2 regions of the Halalkalibacter sp. HAAS-P013 genome follow, and region 2 is predicted to be linked to the other one. Evidence: riboswitches for the same ligand, from Rfam matches in the RefSeq annotation. Region 2 holds a riboswitch; the other holds the start of a gene.
What was found. A riboswitch is a leader RNA that binds a small molecule or an ion and turns the genes downstream of it on or off. The one in region 2 is predicted to bind thiamine pyrophosphate.
Positions count from the first base shown of each region.

Region 1 (7,562 bases), on a different contig from region 2:
TGGGGGGCACGCTTTCCGCAGGCGGGCGTTGAACTAACCGGCTGCGCCGGTGGATTTCAACCTGCCCTTCCCTCCTGCAGGAGTCGGCCCTCCCATCCCGTCCGCTTTGTTGAGCGGAAAGATAGAAATTCCCTACTCTTCAACGATCAAAAGAAATAGGAGAAATAGCGTAAAAAGGCCTTTGAGAAATGAAACTCAAAGGCCTTTTGTCTACAGTCTGAAGTTTAATTTTCATCAAACATTTCACTGTCATTTTATTTTATAATTTAGGTATTACATAGATGTAGGTGAATCTAATGATATCAAATGAAGAAACAATAACACTCAGTCCATATATGGGAATTTATGAACTAGCTGTCCCTAAAGATAATATGCCTCGTCAGATCAATGAACTTGTTGATTTTTCATTCATACTAAACGAGTTAAAATCAAATTATTGCCTTGATAATGGTCGGAATGCAATTCCACCTGTTCGTATGTTCAAATATCTATTACTAAAAGTGATTTATGATTTATCGGATGTTGATTTAGTTGAACGTTCTAAATACGATATGTCATTTAAATATTTTCTCAATATGGCACCTGAAGAATCGGTTATTGATCCAAGTTCGCTAACTAAATTCAGAAGGCTTCGCCTTAAAGACGAGGCTTTATTAGATATGCTCATTCGAAAATCAGTCGAGATTGCCTTAGAAAAGGAGATTATAAAGAGTAAAAGCATCATCGTGGATGCCACACATACAAAAGCTCGTTATAATCAAAAATCCCAAAGGAATTTTCACAAGAAAAATCAAAAAATGTTCGAAAAGCTGTCTATCAGATTAATGAGTCCATGAAGGAGAAGTTCCAGCTAAAACAACATCTAATGATGTTGCGGATGAATTGGAGTATTGTCGCCAAGTCATCTCTGTTGTGGAAAAAGAACCGCAAATCGCTCAGATTCCAGCGATTAAAGAGAAAGTAAATGTGTTAAAAGAAGTAGTAGAAGATTATACAGAGCATCTCAATTATTCAAACGACCCAGATGCACGACTTGGACATAAAACAGAGAACTCTTCTTTCTTTGGCTTCAAAACACATCTCGCCATGACGAACGAAGAACGAATTATTACAGCGTCAGTGGTCACTTCTGGAGAAAAAAGCGATGGAAAGTATCTACAGGAACTAGTTCAAAAAAGCCAAGAAGCAGGAATGGAAATAGATACACTCATTGGAGATACAGCCTACTCTGATAAAGACAACATTCAATTTGCGAAAACAAATAACATGAGCCTAGTTTCCAAACTCCACCCTATCATTACAGACGGAACACGGAAAAATGATGAATTCGAATTCAATAAAGATGCCGGTATGTATGTTTGTAAAGCTGGACATATGGCAACTCACAAAAAATATGATCAACGAAAAGGGAAAGATACTAATCCTCGAATTCGATACCTATTTGATGTTGAGAAATGCAAAATCTGTCCATTTCAAGAAGGGTGTTATAAAAAAGGCGCAAAAACAAAGTCATATTATGTGACCATTAAATCAGAGGAACATTCTGATCAAGAATCCTTTCAACAAACAGAAGAGTTTAAAGAAATGCAGAAGTCACGTTATAAAATAGAAGCAAAAAATAGCGAGTTAAAACATCGACACGGGTTAAAAATTGCATCATCCTCGGGTCTGTTTGCTATGCAAATTCAAGCAGCTACCACGATATTTGCGGTGAATCTCAAGAGAATACTAAAGCTTTTAAACGAGAAAGAGTAATAAATAGAAAAGAAATAGGCAATTTCTCACCCAATAACGGAGGAAAATTGCCTGTTTTTTTAAATTCAAATTCTCATTAGCACGAAAAACGGAAGTTTTTCAGTGCCCTCCCTCTGCATCCCGCAGGAGTCGAGTGACTTCCGCTCCATTTCCCTACGAGGAAAACGTTTCTTCACAGCAACAATCTTTACAAAAACAGCTTTAAAAAACAACAAAACCACCTTACCAATGGTTTTGTTGTTTATCTATTTAATTTCTCATAATAATATATATTAAATATATTATATAAAATATCGTTAAAGCCATCCCCTCATATTTTTTCACTTTATAATGTGTACGAGAGAAGATAAACAAGATAATCGTTAACACAAGTAGCACAAATATATCAAAAAATAATTTATCATTCACCGGCAAGGGAGAGATAATAGATGCGATCCCAAGGACAAATAACACATTAAAGATTGAGCTTCCAACAATATTCCCTAAGGCAATCTCACTTTGTTGTTTCATTGCAGCAGTTATTGATGTAATTAGCTCTGGCAAAGAAGATCCTATAGCAACTATTGTTAGTCCTACTAAGGTCTCACTCATCCCAAAGCGTAAAGCAATATCCGTACTACTTTCTACAACCAAATATCCGCCTAATACAATTGCAGCCAAACCTCCAAATGTAATAAGAATGTTCTTACCCCATCCTCCAGTTTGGTCAATGTTTTTGTTTTCTCCAATATTCTCTTCACGGCTATTCCTGGCAGCTTCAATTACATAATACAAAAATATAGCAAAAAATAACAAGAAGATAATTCCATCACTTCGAGTAATAAAATTTTCATTTGTAAATTGGAGAACTCTATCACTCATAACTACGAGTAATGCAACCGTAGCAAGAAAAGCAAATGGAATTTCCTTTTTTATTGTTGGCCTTTCCACAGACAAAGGAAAAATAAATGCAGTGATCCCAACAACTAATGACATATTTAATAAATTACTACCAACAATGTTACCGATTGTGACATCCGCATTCCCTTCTAAAGCAGCAATGATACTAACTGTTGCTTCAGGGGCACCTGTACCAAACGCCACAATTGTTAAGCCTACAATAAGAGGTGGAACACGAAACAATGCAGCAATATTAGACGAACCATCAATAAAATAATCCGCCCCTTTAATAAGTAACCCAAAGCCTATTAAGAGTAAAAGATATACCATCTTATTATCACCCGTCCATTTTGTAATCTTTTTTAATTTACACAAATTGAAGAGATTTTAACCTTTTTACGCCAACAAAAAACGACTCACATGGAGGGCACTGAAAGGTCAGCTTTACCTTTTTTCAGTGCCCTCGTCACATAAGCCGTTTTTTACCTAATCCTTTTATGCTGCATCTGAAACATTACTTTGACGTTTTGCCAAGAAGAACTGAGGATACTTCTTTGAAAGTAAAATTAATATGGCAAGCGTTAGTAACATCTCCGGTATTAAATATGAGATATTATAATAAAAAGAGTACAGGCTGGCATTCATTCCATCTGGAGCATATTCTCCAAACCACACTACACCTGATGTAAAGTGACTAAAAAAGCGCAGAGTCGTAGCAAATAACAACCCTGATACAATAGCTGCCGTGCTAGGAACCAAGCCTTTTTTCAACATGAATATGCTCGCTAAGCCTAATACAAGGTACGCTAATGGATAATCTAGTATTAACTGTATCGGGTGTACAACATATCCCCCAAACAGCAGATTTAATAATCCGACTAATAATCCTGTTACTACACCCACTTTCCAACCTCGTCTAAAGGAAATAATAAAAATAGGAACCATAATCAACGAAATTGACCCCCCCATTGCCCAAAGTGCCCCAAACTTTACATTACTTAAGACAATCGCTAAACCTGTCATCACTGCCACTTCAATCATTGTTAATAAACGATCTCTAGACATAAAAAAACCTCCTTTTGTTTTTATCCACAAGAGAAGGAAAGGTGTCAATATAAAATGAGCACAAATAATCTCACATTATTACAGCCACTTCCCTACGCTAGTTTAAACTAGATCAGGTTCTAAGAGTTGAGGATTACCCTCTCTCAGTCACTCGACACCCCTAGTGGATATTGCTTGAAATTGTCTGTTATATTATATCATATTCTTCTAAAAGGTTGGGTTTCTTCTTATATTTCCCAACTTCTCAAACGCAGCTGCAACCTCGATTAACTTATTCTCTGTAAATGCTTTTCCTGTGAACGTAATCCCTACCGGTTCTCCTTCTCCTGTATAACCTGCTGGAACTGTAATAGATGGATAACCCGCCTTTGCTGGAATTGCTGCCCCAAGATTATTAGGAAAAACGATGATATCAAGATCCTCTCTAGTCTTATCCGATTTCATAAGCAAAGACTGGCCATTTTTCAGCCTGTTTGGATAACTTCAATGCTTGCATCTAATAACCAACTCTTTTCAATCTCTTTTAGTTTTGGGTTGATCATCTAAAGACCTACTTTCATGAAATGATATTATTTTATTATACTGAATTTATTTTACGTAAACTAGTAAGAAGCAAAGAAGTACAAAGAAAAAGAGGCAGTGTTAAAAGGTCCGTTTTTTGACCTTTTGACACTGCCCTTATCACCCTATTTATACAGTCTTCTTCTTCCAAGTTCCTAAAACTAATGCTGTCACAATAGCACCAAGAACAATAGCTAATAAATACATAAACCAACCACCAGACACAAGTCCGATTACAAATATTCCACCATGCGGAGCAGGCAATCCAATTCCAAATAATGCTGTAAGCCCACCTGCTACTGCTGCCCCAGCCACACAAGCTGGAATAACTCGACCCGGATCAGCTGCAGCAAACGGAATGGCACCTTCTGTAATAAAGGATGCACCTAAAATATAATTTGTCTTACCTGCTTCTTGCTCTTGCTTCGTAAACTTACGCTTGAAGAATGTTGTTGCTAAAGCTATTCCAAGTGGTGGAACCATCCCGCCTGCCATAACAGCAGCGTGAGGTCCAAAGTTACCCGCATCAATCATCGCGATACCAAAAGTAAAGGCAGCTTTGTTAATTGGACCACCCATGTCAATCGCCATCATTCCACCAAGAATGATTCCGAGTAAAATCATATTTGTTGTTCCCATGCCGCCTAACCAGCCTTCAAGCCCACGGTTGATCGCGCTAAGTGGTGTAACAAGAAGTAACATGATCATACCTGTTAAGAAAATATTAAAGACCGGATAGAACAAAATCGTCGTAATACCGCTCAGTTGTTGTGGTAAGCCAGCTAGTAATTTCTTTACAAGTAGAGCAATATAACCACCTAAGAAACCAGCAATCAACCCACCTAAGAAACCAGCATCTCCATTTACAGCAATTAAACCACCAACCATACCAGCTGCAAAACCAGGACGATCAGCAATACTCATCGCGATAAAGGCAGCTAGAACCGGAATCATTAGTGCAAAGGCCGTTCCTCCACCAATGTCCATTAACATTTGTGCAAACTCATTATTCAGGTCAATGTCAATTAAGAAGGAAAGCGCGATTAAAATACCTCCACCGACAACAAACGGGAGCATATTCGAAACACCATTCATTAAGTGTTTATAAAATCCGCCACCAGCTTTTCCTTTTTCTTGATTTTCGTTGTTTCCACCAGAACCGCCTGACCCTTTATACACTGGAACATTCCCAGACTTAGCTTGATCAACAAGTTCTTTTGTGCGGCGGATTCCATCTGTGACTGGCACTTCAATAACTTTTTTACCAGAGAAGCGATCCATTTCCACTTTTGTGCTCGCTGCAACGATAATAGCTTGAGCATTTTCGATTTCATCTGGAGTTAATTGATCTTTCACTCCACCAGAACCATTTGTTTCAACTTTAATAGTTAATCCTTGTTTTTTCGCTTCATCTTTTAGTGCATCTGCCGCCATAAACGTATGAGCAATTCCTGTTGGACAGCCTGTAACGGCTAACAGATCATACCCATCTTTTGCCGGTGTTTTCTCTGCTTCTTCTTTATCTAATTGCTCTTGTTCTTTTTTATCAATAGCAGCGACAACATCAGCCTCTGACTTTGCTTCTAATAAAGCATTACGGAAAGCCTCATCCATTAAAAACGTAGACAAACGCGATAACGTTGCTAAATGCTCTTCATTTGCTCCAGCTGATGCAGCAATCATAAAGAATAGGTGAGTAGGTTGACCATCCAGTGCTTCATAATCTAATCCGCTATCTGAGCGGCCAAAAGCAATCGATGGGGTTTTAACAGCCTCACTTTTTGCGTGAGGGATTGCAATTCCATCGCCAAGACCCGTTGTGCTTTGTTCCTCCCTTGCAAGTATTGCTTTTTTGTATTCAGCTGCATTATTTAATCTTCCAGCGTCGTCTAGCTTTTTAACTAATTCATCTATCGCTGAAGCTTTATCGTTAGCTTTCATATTAAGAACGATTGTATCTCTTTTTAATAAATCTGAAATTCTCATCCTACTCATCCCTTTCTATTCTAATTCATTGATGTTAATTTCCCTCATTAAAGCCTCTACTTTTTCCCTTTCTGCAAATCCTTTAGAAAAAGCGGTCGCACTCCCTGTCGCAACTGCAAATTTAAAGGAATCTTCTAGTGACATATTTTCTGTTTTAGCCGCTAAGAAACCAGCAACAACGGAATCCCCCGCTCCAACAGAGTTCTTGACTTCCCCTTTAGGAGTATTAGCGAAAAGAATCTGATCCTTTGTTCCTAAGACAGCTCCATCGCCTGCAAACGAAACCAGAACATATTCGATTCCTTTTCCCAGAAGTTCTCGTACATAAGGAATAGCTTCTTGTGGTTCATGTAGTGTTACCGAGAACAACTCTCCTAGCTCATGGTGATTCGGTTTAATGAACGTTGGCTGAGCTTCAAGTACTTTTGTCATGGCTTCACCACTTGAATCAATAAAAACCTCAGCGTTTCTCTCAATTGCACTTCTACATAACACTTTGTAAATTTCACTAGGAATCATCGCCGGTACACTTCCTGCTAGAACAAGCGCATCGCCTTCATTTAAAACCGACAATTGTGTTTGCAATTGTTCAAGATGTTCACTAGTAATTTCAGGTGATACACCGTTAATTTCTGATTCCTGTTCACTTTTGATCTTTATGTTAATCCTTGTATCACCAGTAACTTGTAAAAAGTTTGTCTTTATGTCTTCCTTTTCAACGACATCTTTTATATATGCACCTGTAAATCCACCTATAAATCCAAGTGCTTCACTTTGATGTCCAAGTCTTTTTAATACTCTTGAAACATTAATCCCTTTCCCACCCGGGGCTTTATAGTCATAATTAGAACGGTTCACTGCACCTAGATTAACTTGTTCAAGTTCAACAAAATAATCAAGCGCAGGATTTAAAGTAACGGTATAAATCATAGGCTAACCACCTCTAACGTTGTCTTTTTTCGTAAGTTGCATAAGTATTCTTCATCTACTTTTGTACTAGTTACTAGTATTGCCTCTTCAACATTACTAAATTTACTAAATGAAACTTCACCAAATTTTGAATGATCTGCCAAAATAAAACTTTGACGCGATCGTTTTATTGCACTCTCTTTAATGAACGCTTCTTCAGGGTCAGGAGTTGTGTAACCATCTTGGATGGCTACTCCGTTCACACCAATAAAAGCTTTATCAAATCTAAAAGACTCCAAGGTTCGAATGGCACTCCTCCCAATAAAAGCTCTCGTCCCTGATTTCACATAACCACCAACAACATGTGTTTCTATATTTAAATCAATTAACAATGGAATATTAGATAA
Region 1 is NZ_JBWQTU010000011.1:66,445-74,006, forward strand. It holds partial or broken gene AC1FXP_RS15130 (IS1182 family transposase) at 297-1,755, shown strand; gene AC1FXP_RS15135 (calcium/sodium antiporter) at 2,005-2,964, opposite strand; gene thiT (energy-coupled thiamine transporter ThiT) at 3,130-3,699, opposite strand; TPP riboswitch at 3,772-3,871, opposite strand; partial or broken gene AC1FXP_RS15145 (amidase family protein) at 3,907-4,134, opposite strand; gene AC1FXP_RS15150 (PTS fructose transporter subunit IIABC) at 4,390-6,246, opposite strand; gene pfkB (1-phosphofructokinase) at 6,262-7,176, opposite strand; gene AC1FXP_RS15160 (DeoR/GlpR family DNA-binding transcription regulator) at 7,173-7,562, opposite strand, start outside.
Region 1: another riboswitch for thiamine pyrophosphate. It lies ahead of thiT (energy-coupled thiamine transporter ThiT); the one in region 2 lies ahead of tenA (thiaminase II).

Region 2 (7,562 bases):
GGGAACTCCAATTGCTGAAGGAAGAGAAACAAGAGTTTTTAATGGAAAAGAATATTTATTAGAAGAAGCCTTTAGCGCTGATGTTAGTTTAGTTCGAGCGTGGAAAGCAGATAAGCTCGGGAACTTAGTTTATAGAAAAACAGCACAAAACTTTAACCCAATGATGGCGGCTGCTGGAAAAGTAACGATTGCTGAGGTAGAAGAGATTGTCGAAGTGGGTGAATTAGATCCAGACGAAATTCATACTCCAAGTATCTACGTTCAAGGTCTGATTGTCGGAAAGCAAGAAAAACGAATTGAACGTTTAACGGTGCAAGCGTAAAAAAAATCGGATAAAAAATTGGAGGAGAAACGATGAGTAAAAATGTTAGAATTCAAATTGCGAAAAGAGCAGAAAAAGAGATACAGGACGGCTTTTACGTTAACTTAGGAATTGGGATGCCAACGATGGTTGCTAATTACATATCTGAGAACAAAAACATCTTTTTGCAATCAGAAAATGGATTATTAGGAATTGGACCTTACCCAACAGAGGATAATGTGGACCCAGATTTAATAAATGCCGGCAAAGAAACCGTAACAGCCATTCCAGGAGCAAGTTATTTTAGCAATGCTGAGTCATTTGCGATGATAAGAGGAGGCCATATTGATTTAGCTATTTTAGGTGGAATGGAAGTGGCCGAAAATGGAGACTTGGCAAACTGGATGATCCCGGGAAAGATGATTAAAGGAATGGGTGGTGCCATGGATTTAGTTCATGGTGCTAAAAAGATCGTCGTTATTATGGAACACGTTAATAAAGCGGGCCAACCGAAGATTTTGAAAAAGTGCTCTTTGCCATTAACTGGGCAAAAGGTTGTGAATCGAATTATTACAGATCGTGCGGTGATTGATGTAACGGAGAAGGGCTTAGAGTTAATTGAAGTTGCAGAGGGTTATACGATTGAGGATATTCAAAATTCTACAGAGCCTACATTGATCATTTCAGATGAAGTGAAAATAGGTTCGTATTCATAAGAGATTACGATAAGGTCAGGAGCTACTAAAAGCTATCAAACATCAAAAAGTGTTTGATAGCTTTTTGATGTTTCTGTGCAAGTCTCTTTACACGTTATTGTTTTCGTATTCGTTTAGTAGGTTGTATTTGCCGGGAGGACATTGAGTAGTGAGAATCCGTTTATCCGCCCGGACTTGTTTCGAAACGGACCTTTTAGAACCACTATTATTTCTGGCTTTTTAGCAATCATGACGATGTTTGGCATGATGTTTATGCTTCCTCTAATGTTAAGTGAGGTTAATGGGCTAAATACGCTCTATATTGGACTGACGATTTTTCCTGCTGCAATGGCAGCTGCATTTATTGGAAAAGTGGCTGGGGTATTAACTGACAGGAGGGGAGCAAAGCAAGTCGTCTATATTGCATTTGGACTTATGATTTTGGGCTTTTTCTTGTTATCGACCTTTATCGGAAATCCAGCTTGGGTTATTGGGGCGGTAGTTATTATGAGTTATATTGCATTTCCTTTCCTTCAGACGGGGACTGCGACGTTAATTTCAACGTCTCTTCCTAGAGATGAAATAGGAGTGGGGATGGGGATTTACAACTTGTTTAATTTCATGTCTGGGGCCATTGGCGGGGCGATTATTGGGAAGATTTTAGACTATGAAAGTGGAGTTTTGCTAAATCCTTTTTCTGTTGCACAGGGGAGTGCGATGATGTATAGCAATGTTTTCATTGGATTAGCTTTATTGACGGTTTTGAATGGTTGTTATTTTTATTTTGCATTTAAAGAGTAGGTGAATGTTTTTGGGGGATTAAGTAAGATATCTACTATATAAGTTATTGAAAACAGACACTTATCTTCAGTAAGAAGACGGTGTCTGTTTTTGTGGTAATTTGTGTTTGGATGTCGCTTTTTGAGGCCTGAAAGTACTGATACTCCGCGATTATTGCATAGGAAATATATGTTGTGAATTAAGGGGAAAGGGAGGGCTTGAGATGGAAATTCAATCTTGTTTGTGATTGAGTTGGTGTGATGATTAAAGCTAATTATGAGGTAGTTAAGAGGTTAAGGTCGTGAAAGAATGCTAATGATTAAGGCGAGTTAAAGGAAGAGAGGCCGAGAAAGCTCTTAAGAAAGCAGCTGCCATAACATAAGCACAATAATTGTACGATTAATATTCTCGATTAATTTATATACACCAATTAATGAAATAGCTAATGCCCCAAAGGATAAAATTGTAACCCATGTTTCAAAAGGAACGTTTGAAGCAAAGAAATTAAGGACCATTGCTGCACCTAAAAAGTTTCCTGCCTGAAAGGCTAAAGCCCCTATTAAAAGAGCAATATATAGCAAGATAGCCCATCCTTTTCCAATCTCATTCCGAACACCTTCCATTGCCCCGGACGAGGTTTGAATGGTCCATTTAATGACAGGCTTTTGTACAAAGTACGCTATAAAACAGGCAAGGACAATAATCCATGCAGCCTGGAAACCGTAAGTAGCCCCTGTCACAGAAACAGTTGTAACGGTTCCGAGTCCAACTATTGCTGCCGCTACTATGGCGCTAGGCCCCCACGCTTGCCACCAAGGTCTTTTTTCTATTGATGATGTTTTTGGCTTCATTTCTAACTCTGTATCTACTTTACGTATTGCATTCCCCATCAAGATTCCGCCCTTCCGTTATGATGCGGATTATGACTTTTCAATTTCGTTTGTTCAATAAATTTAAACTTATATTTTCTTATTATTCTGTAATGTCGTTATATTATCTACTAATGTATTTTTTTAGAATATGAGAAACAGCTTATTTTTTTATGTGAATACGAAAAAAGAAACTTCAACCAGTGTAAGAATTATTCACTTATTGAGTTTAGAATAATGATCTTTTTAGCGAAGGTTGGGAGACTCTGAGCAACAAATAAAACGAGGTGAGTTGAGACTATGGGGGGCACAACGAATAAAGTTAGTAAAAGAAAACTTTGCCCAAACTGGGGATATGTGGTATAGTGGTTCCAACTTAATAAGAAATCCACTAGGGGTGCCGTAATGGCTGAGAGAAGGACTTCCTTCATCCCTTTGAACCTGATCTGGTTAGTACCAGCGTAGGAAAGTGGAGCAGGCTTAGTATATTTTATGAGAAATACGAATGTACATAGATTCGAGTCGTAGTTTCAAAGATTAGAAACGAATCTATTCTTTTATTTTTCAGAAAGGTCGCTCCATTTTCGGGGCGGCCTTTTTTGGTCCGAACTAGTAGGATTTTTTTTAAAATAGGAGGGTGTTTTTATGAGTTTTTCAGAGCAATTACGTCAAGAAACGAATCACATTTTTGAAGCATGTTATAACCATCCATTTATTAAAGGAGTGGCTGAAGGAAAGGTTGATAAGGAACACTTGATTCATTATGTCAAACAAGACTATGAATATTTAAACGCAATGATCCAAACGAAAGCGTTGGGTATGGCCAAATGTACTAAGCGTGAAGACATGGAAATGTTTAATGCGAGTATTGGATTTATCTTAAATAGTGAAATTCATCCACATCGTAATTTCTGCGAAGTCGCAGGTGTACAGTATGAGGACTTGCAAGGGTATCCACTCGCACCAACCGCTCAACACTATATTAGCCATATGCTAAACGTTGCTCAATCAGGGACGCTTGGAGAAATCATTGCTGTCTCTCTACCATGCCCGTGGATTTACTTATATATTGGAGAGCGAATTATGAAGGAATACAATCCTCAGCCTGATCATCCGTTCTTCGAGTGGATTACCTTTTACGGTGCACAAGAGGAACCACGAATGAATATGTCCCTAAAAAGGCTTGATGAATTAGCTGAACAGACTACAGAAGAAGAAAAGCGAAAAATGCAAGAACATTTTGTGTTAAGTTGCCAGCTTGAATTTATGTTCTTTGATATGCCGTATAAGTTAGAAGAGTGGCCTGTTCAAAAAGAAAGTAAGAATGTATAGATTCATAGATCGTTGTTCAAAGGGGCTCGAACCCTTTGAACAACCTAAGAAAGGTGAACTAGGATGAAAAATTCAAAAGGGTTAAATTTAAGAGAAATCGTTGTGATGTCTTCGATTTCGGTTGTTTTTGGAGTATTATATCTTGTTTGGATATTCTTTGGTCAATTTGTTGAAGGTGTTTTCGGGCCAGTCGGAAGGGGATTGATTACAGGGTTTTGGATTATGGCTCCGATTGTTTGTGCTTACATTATTCGGAAACCTGGTGTTGCATTAAGTGCAGAAATGATAGCAGCTGTTACAGAAATTCTTGTTGGATCGGTGAATGCTGGTGTTGTTCTCATTCTTGGCTTTACTCAAGGTCTTGGGGCGGAGCTTGCTTTAGCACTCTTTTTATATCGAAGCTATCGTCTACCTGTGTTAATGCTAGCGGGGATGTTTGGAGTTATTGCGAACTTTATTACTCTTTTCTATTTATATGGGTACAGTCAATATTCTACTATTGTAACGGGACTTATGTTTGTGACGATGCTTATTAGTGGGGCTCTATTAGCAGGATGGGGAAGTAAGAGCATTGCGGATGCGCTCTGTAAAACGGGAGTCCTGGATAATTTTGCGTTAGGAAAAGAGAAACGCAGGCAAAGGATAGATCATGATGTCGTATCTTAAGGTTGATGAATTAACCGTACGTTACCCTTTTCAAACTAAAGATGTGCTAAAAAGCATTAACGTGACTGTTGAAAAAGGGGAAAAAGTTCTGATACTTGGGCCGAGTGGCGGTGGGAAAAGTACGCTAGCTTTAGCTGTCAATGGAATTATTCCGAAATCGATGGAAGCTGAAATGAGTGGAAGGGTCGCTATTGACGGTAAGGACCCAATCAAACTAAGCTTCAGCGAAATTTGTCACCATATCGGTATTCTTTTTCAAGATCCGGATACGCAATTCTGCATGTTAACCGTTGAGGATGAAATTCTTTTTGGTTTAGAAAATCTCCATCTTTCAAAAGAAGAAATGGACGTGAGATTGGATAGGAGCTTGCAGTTAGTAGGGTTGACAGACTGGAAAAAAGCTCAAATAGGAGAATTATCAGGTGGGATGAAACAAAAACTGGGGCTTGCCTGCTTAATAGCGATGGATCCTGAGGTCTTCATTTTAGATGAGCCTACAGCGAACTTAGACCCTGCTAGTACGGAAGAAATCTTTGAATTAATGATTAAGCTTTCCTCTGAATTAAATAAAACATTGTTATTTATTGAGCACAAACTTGATCAGGTATTACCTTATTTAGAGCGCGTGATCGTTCTTGGGAAAACTGGAGAAGTGATTGCTGATGACGCACCGCGTGTCATTTTTAGCAACCATTTTAATGAACTAACGGAACAAGGCATTTGGGTTCCTAAAATTTGTGCCTATGCGAAGTCCCTAGAAGATAAGGGGATGCAATGGGATACGTTCCCACTTTCACAAGAAGATTGGTTAGAAGAGTTTGAAAAAAGAAAACTTAGGATTTCGGATACCGAAATCAAAACAAAAGAGCTACCTCCGCTAGGTCCAGCAATCTTACATGTCGAGCATGTATCTTATTCATATAAAGATCATCACGTTTTAAAAGACATTGATTTCTCCATTCAATCGGGTGATTTTGTTGCTGTTTTAGGTCCAAACGGTACGGGGAAAAGTACGCTCGCTCAAATTTTAATCGGGCTGTTAAAACCTGATAGAGGGGATATCTATTTTAATGATGTTTCGGTACAAGGGTTAAAGATACATGAACTTATGCGGAAGGTTGGATTTGTTTTTCAAAATCCTGAGCATCAATTTGTTTGTGATACCGTGGAAGAAGAGCTGGCATATGGATTAAAGATTCTTGGTTGGGAGAAGCAAGATTGGCAGCCGCGTGTTACTAAACTTCTAGAGCAATTTCATTTAACAGAACAACGGGTGTCTAATCCGTTTTCATTAAGCCAGGGACAAAAGCGCCGTCTATCAGTGGCGACAATGCTCACCGATGATCAGCAGCTTCTTATTTTGGATGAACCAACTTTCGGTCAAGATCATGTGAACACAGAAGCTTTAATGCAATTACTGACAGAGCTTAACCAAGATGGAAAAACGGTCATGATGATTACGCACGATATGGAACTGGTTGCGAAGTACGCAAATAAGGTTTTGCTTTTACATGAGGGCAAAGTTGCATACCTTGGGGAGGTAACTCCGTTCTTTGAAGAAACAGACTTACTTGCGAAATCATCGATTCGAAAGCCGGTTTCCTATTCACTTCAACGGTGGGTCAAGGCATTTGAGGAGGAAGGGCTGTTATGCTAGAACATTATCAAAAAAGCGACTGTTTCTTACAACGAGTAAATCCAACGATGAAGCTCATTAGCATGTTGATCGCGATTTTCTTTATGATATCGATTTTTGATCCTTGGACTCCATTCGTTTTATTTACTTTGACGATCATAGCGATCGCACTTTTGGGAGGCGTATCTTTCCGCTTTTTATTGGTGGTTCTTCTACCGTTTAGTTTATTTGCCTTTAGTTTTATTTGGATTAGTATTGTCTTTCCTGATGAGCGTGGTGAAACGATTCTTTTTAGTATTGGAAGTATGCCAGTTGCTTTAGAAAATGTATTGGTCGGACTGTCATTAGGACTTCGTTCATTCGTTTTTGTGTCATGGTCTCTATTATTTGTACTGACAACGGAACCGACAAAATTCATGTTGAGTTTGGTTCAACATTGGAAGCTACCGCCTCGTTTTGGGTATGGTATGATGGCTGCATATCGGTTTCTTCCTTTGTTCAGGCAGGAATTAATACAGGTTCGCGCAGCTCATCGAATTCGTGGATTAGGGGAAGAGAGAGGCATCAAGGGGCGGATTAAGGAAACAAAGCGTTACATCATCCCTTTGTTAGCTAGTTCAATACGAAAAGCAGAAAGAGTGGCCATAGCCATGGAATCAAAAGGCTTTGACGGCGATCGGCAACGAAGCTACTATCACAGAGTTCGCTGGAGTAAATATGATTTGATATTTGTTATTGGACTCGTCGTTTTATATAGTGGGTTGACTGTGGTGAGAAATACGTATTTTATTTAGGGGTTAAGTCGTTATTATTGTTAAAATCACTGTTCTGCGTCTCTGGTACTCGGTATTGCTAGGGATGCTTTATTTTTGTTTGTTGTCGTTTCAAAACACTAAAACTGAATGAATTGTTAATAAGGTTGATTCAACCCTTGCTTCAGGTGTGACCTATATGCCTCAATCTATAGGGAGACGGAGCTGATTGCTTTTGATAAGTTGATATTACAAAAGCCTATCTTTGTATTTTATTAACTTATACATGACAGATGGTTGACTGATACCTAAATAAAATGGCGTATGGATAAGTATCCATACGCCATAACAACCCTATAAATTTGCTGACTGATCACTAGAAGGATCCTTTTTATTTTTAATAAAGCCTAAAGCGAAGATTGAAGCTAGAATTCCAAGGATAACGGTAATAAATACAGCTGGTGAAGAAAATAGTTCAACCACTCCTCCAAGTAAGATTCCAACTACACCGAAATCGGAATCGCCGAAAGT
Region 2 is NZ_JBWQTU010000015.1:52,223-59,784, reverse strand. It holds gene AC1FXP_RS18950 (CoA transferase subunit A) at 1-322, shown strand, start outside; gene AC1FXP_RS18945 (CoA transferase subunit B) at 355-1,017, shown strand; gene AC1FXP_RS18940 (MFS transporter) at 1,159-1,797, shown strand; gene AC1FXP_RS18935 (divalent metal cation transporter) at 2,133-2,666, opposite strand; TPP riboswitch at 3,029-3,130, shown strand; gene tenA (thiaminase II) at 3,291-3,977, shown strand; gene AC1FXP_RS18925 (ECF transporter S component) at 4,041-4,643, shown strand; gene AC1FXP_RS18920 (ABC transporter ATP-binding protein) at 4,627-6,300, shown strand; gene AC1FXP_RS18915 (energy-coupling factor transporter transmembrane component T family protein) at 6,294-7,073, shown strand; gene AC1FXP_RS18910 (PTS ascorbate transporter subunit IIC) at 7,386-7,562, opposite strand, start outside.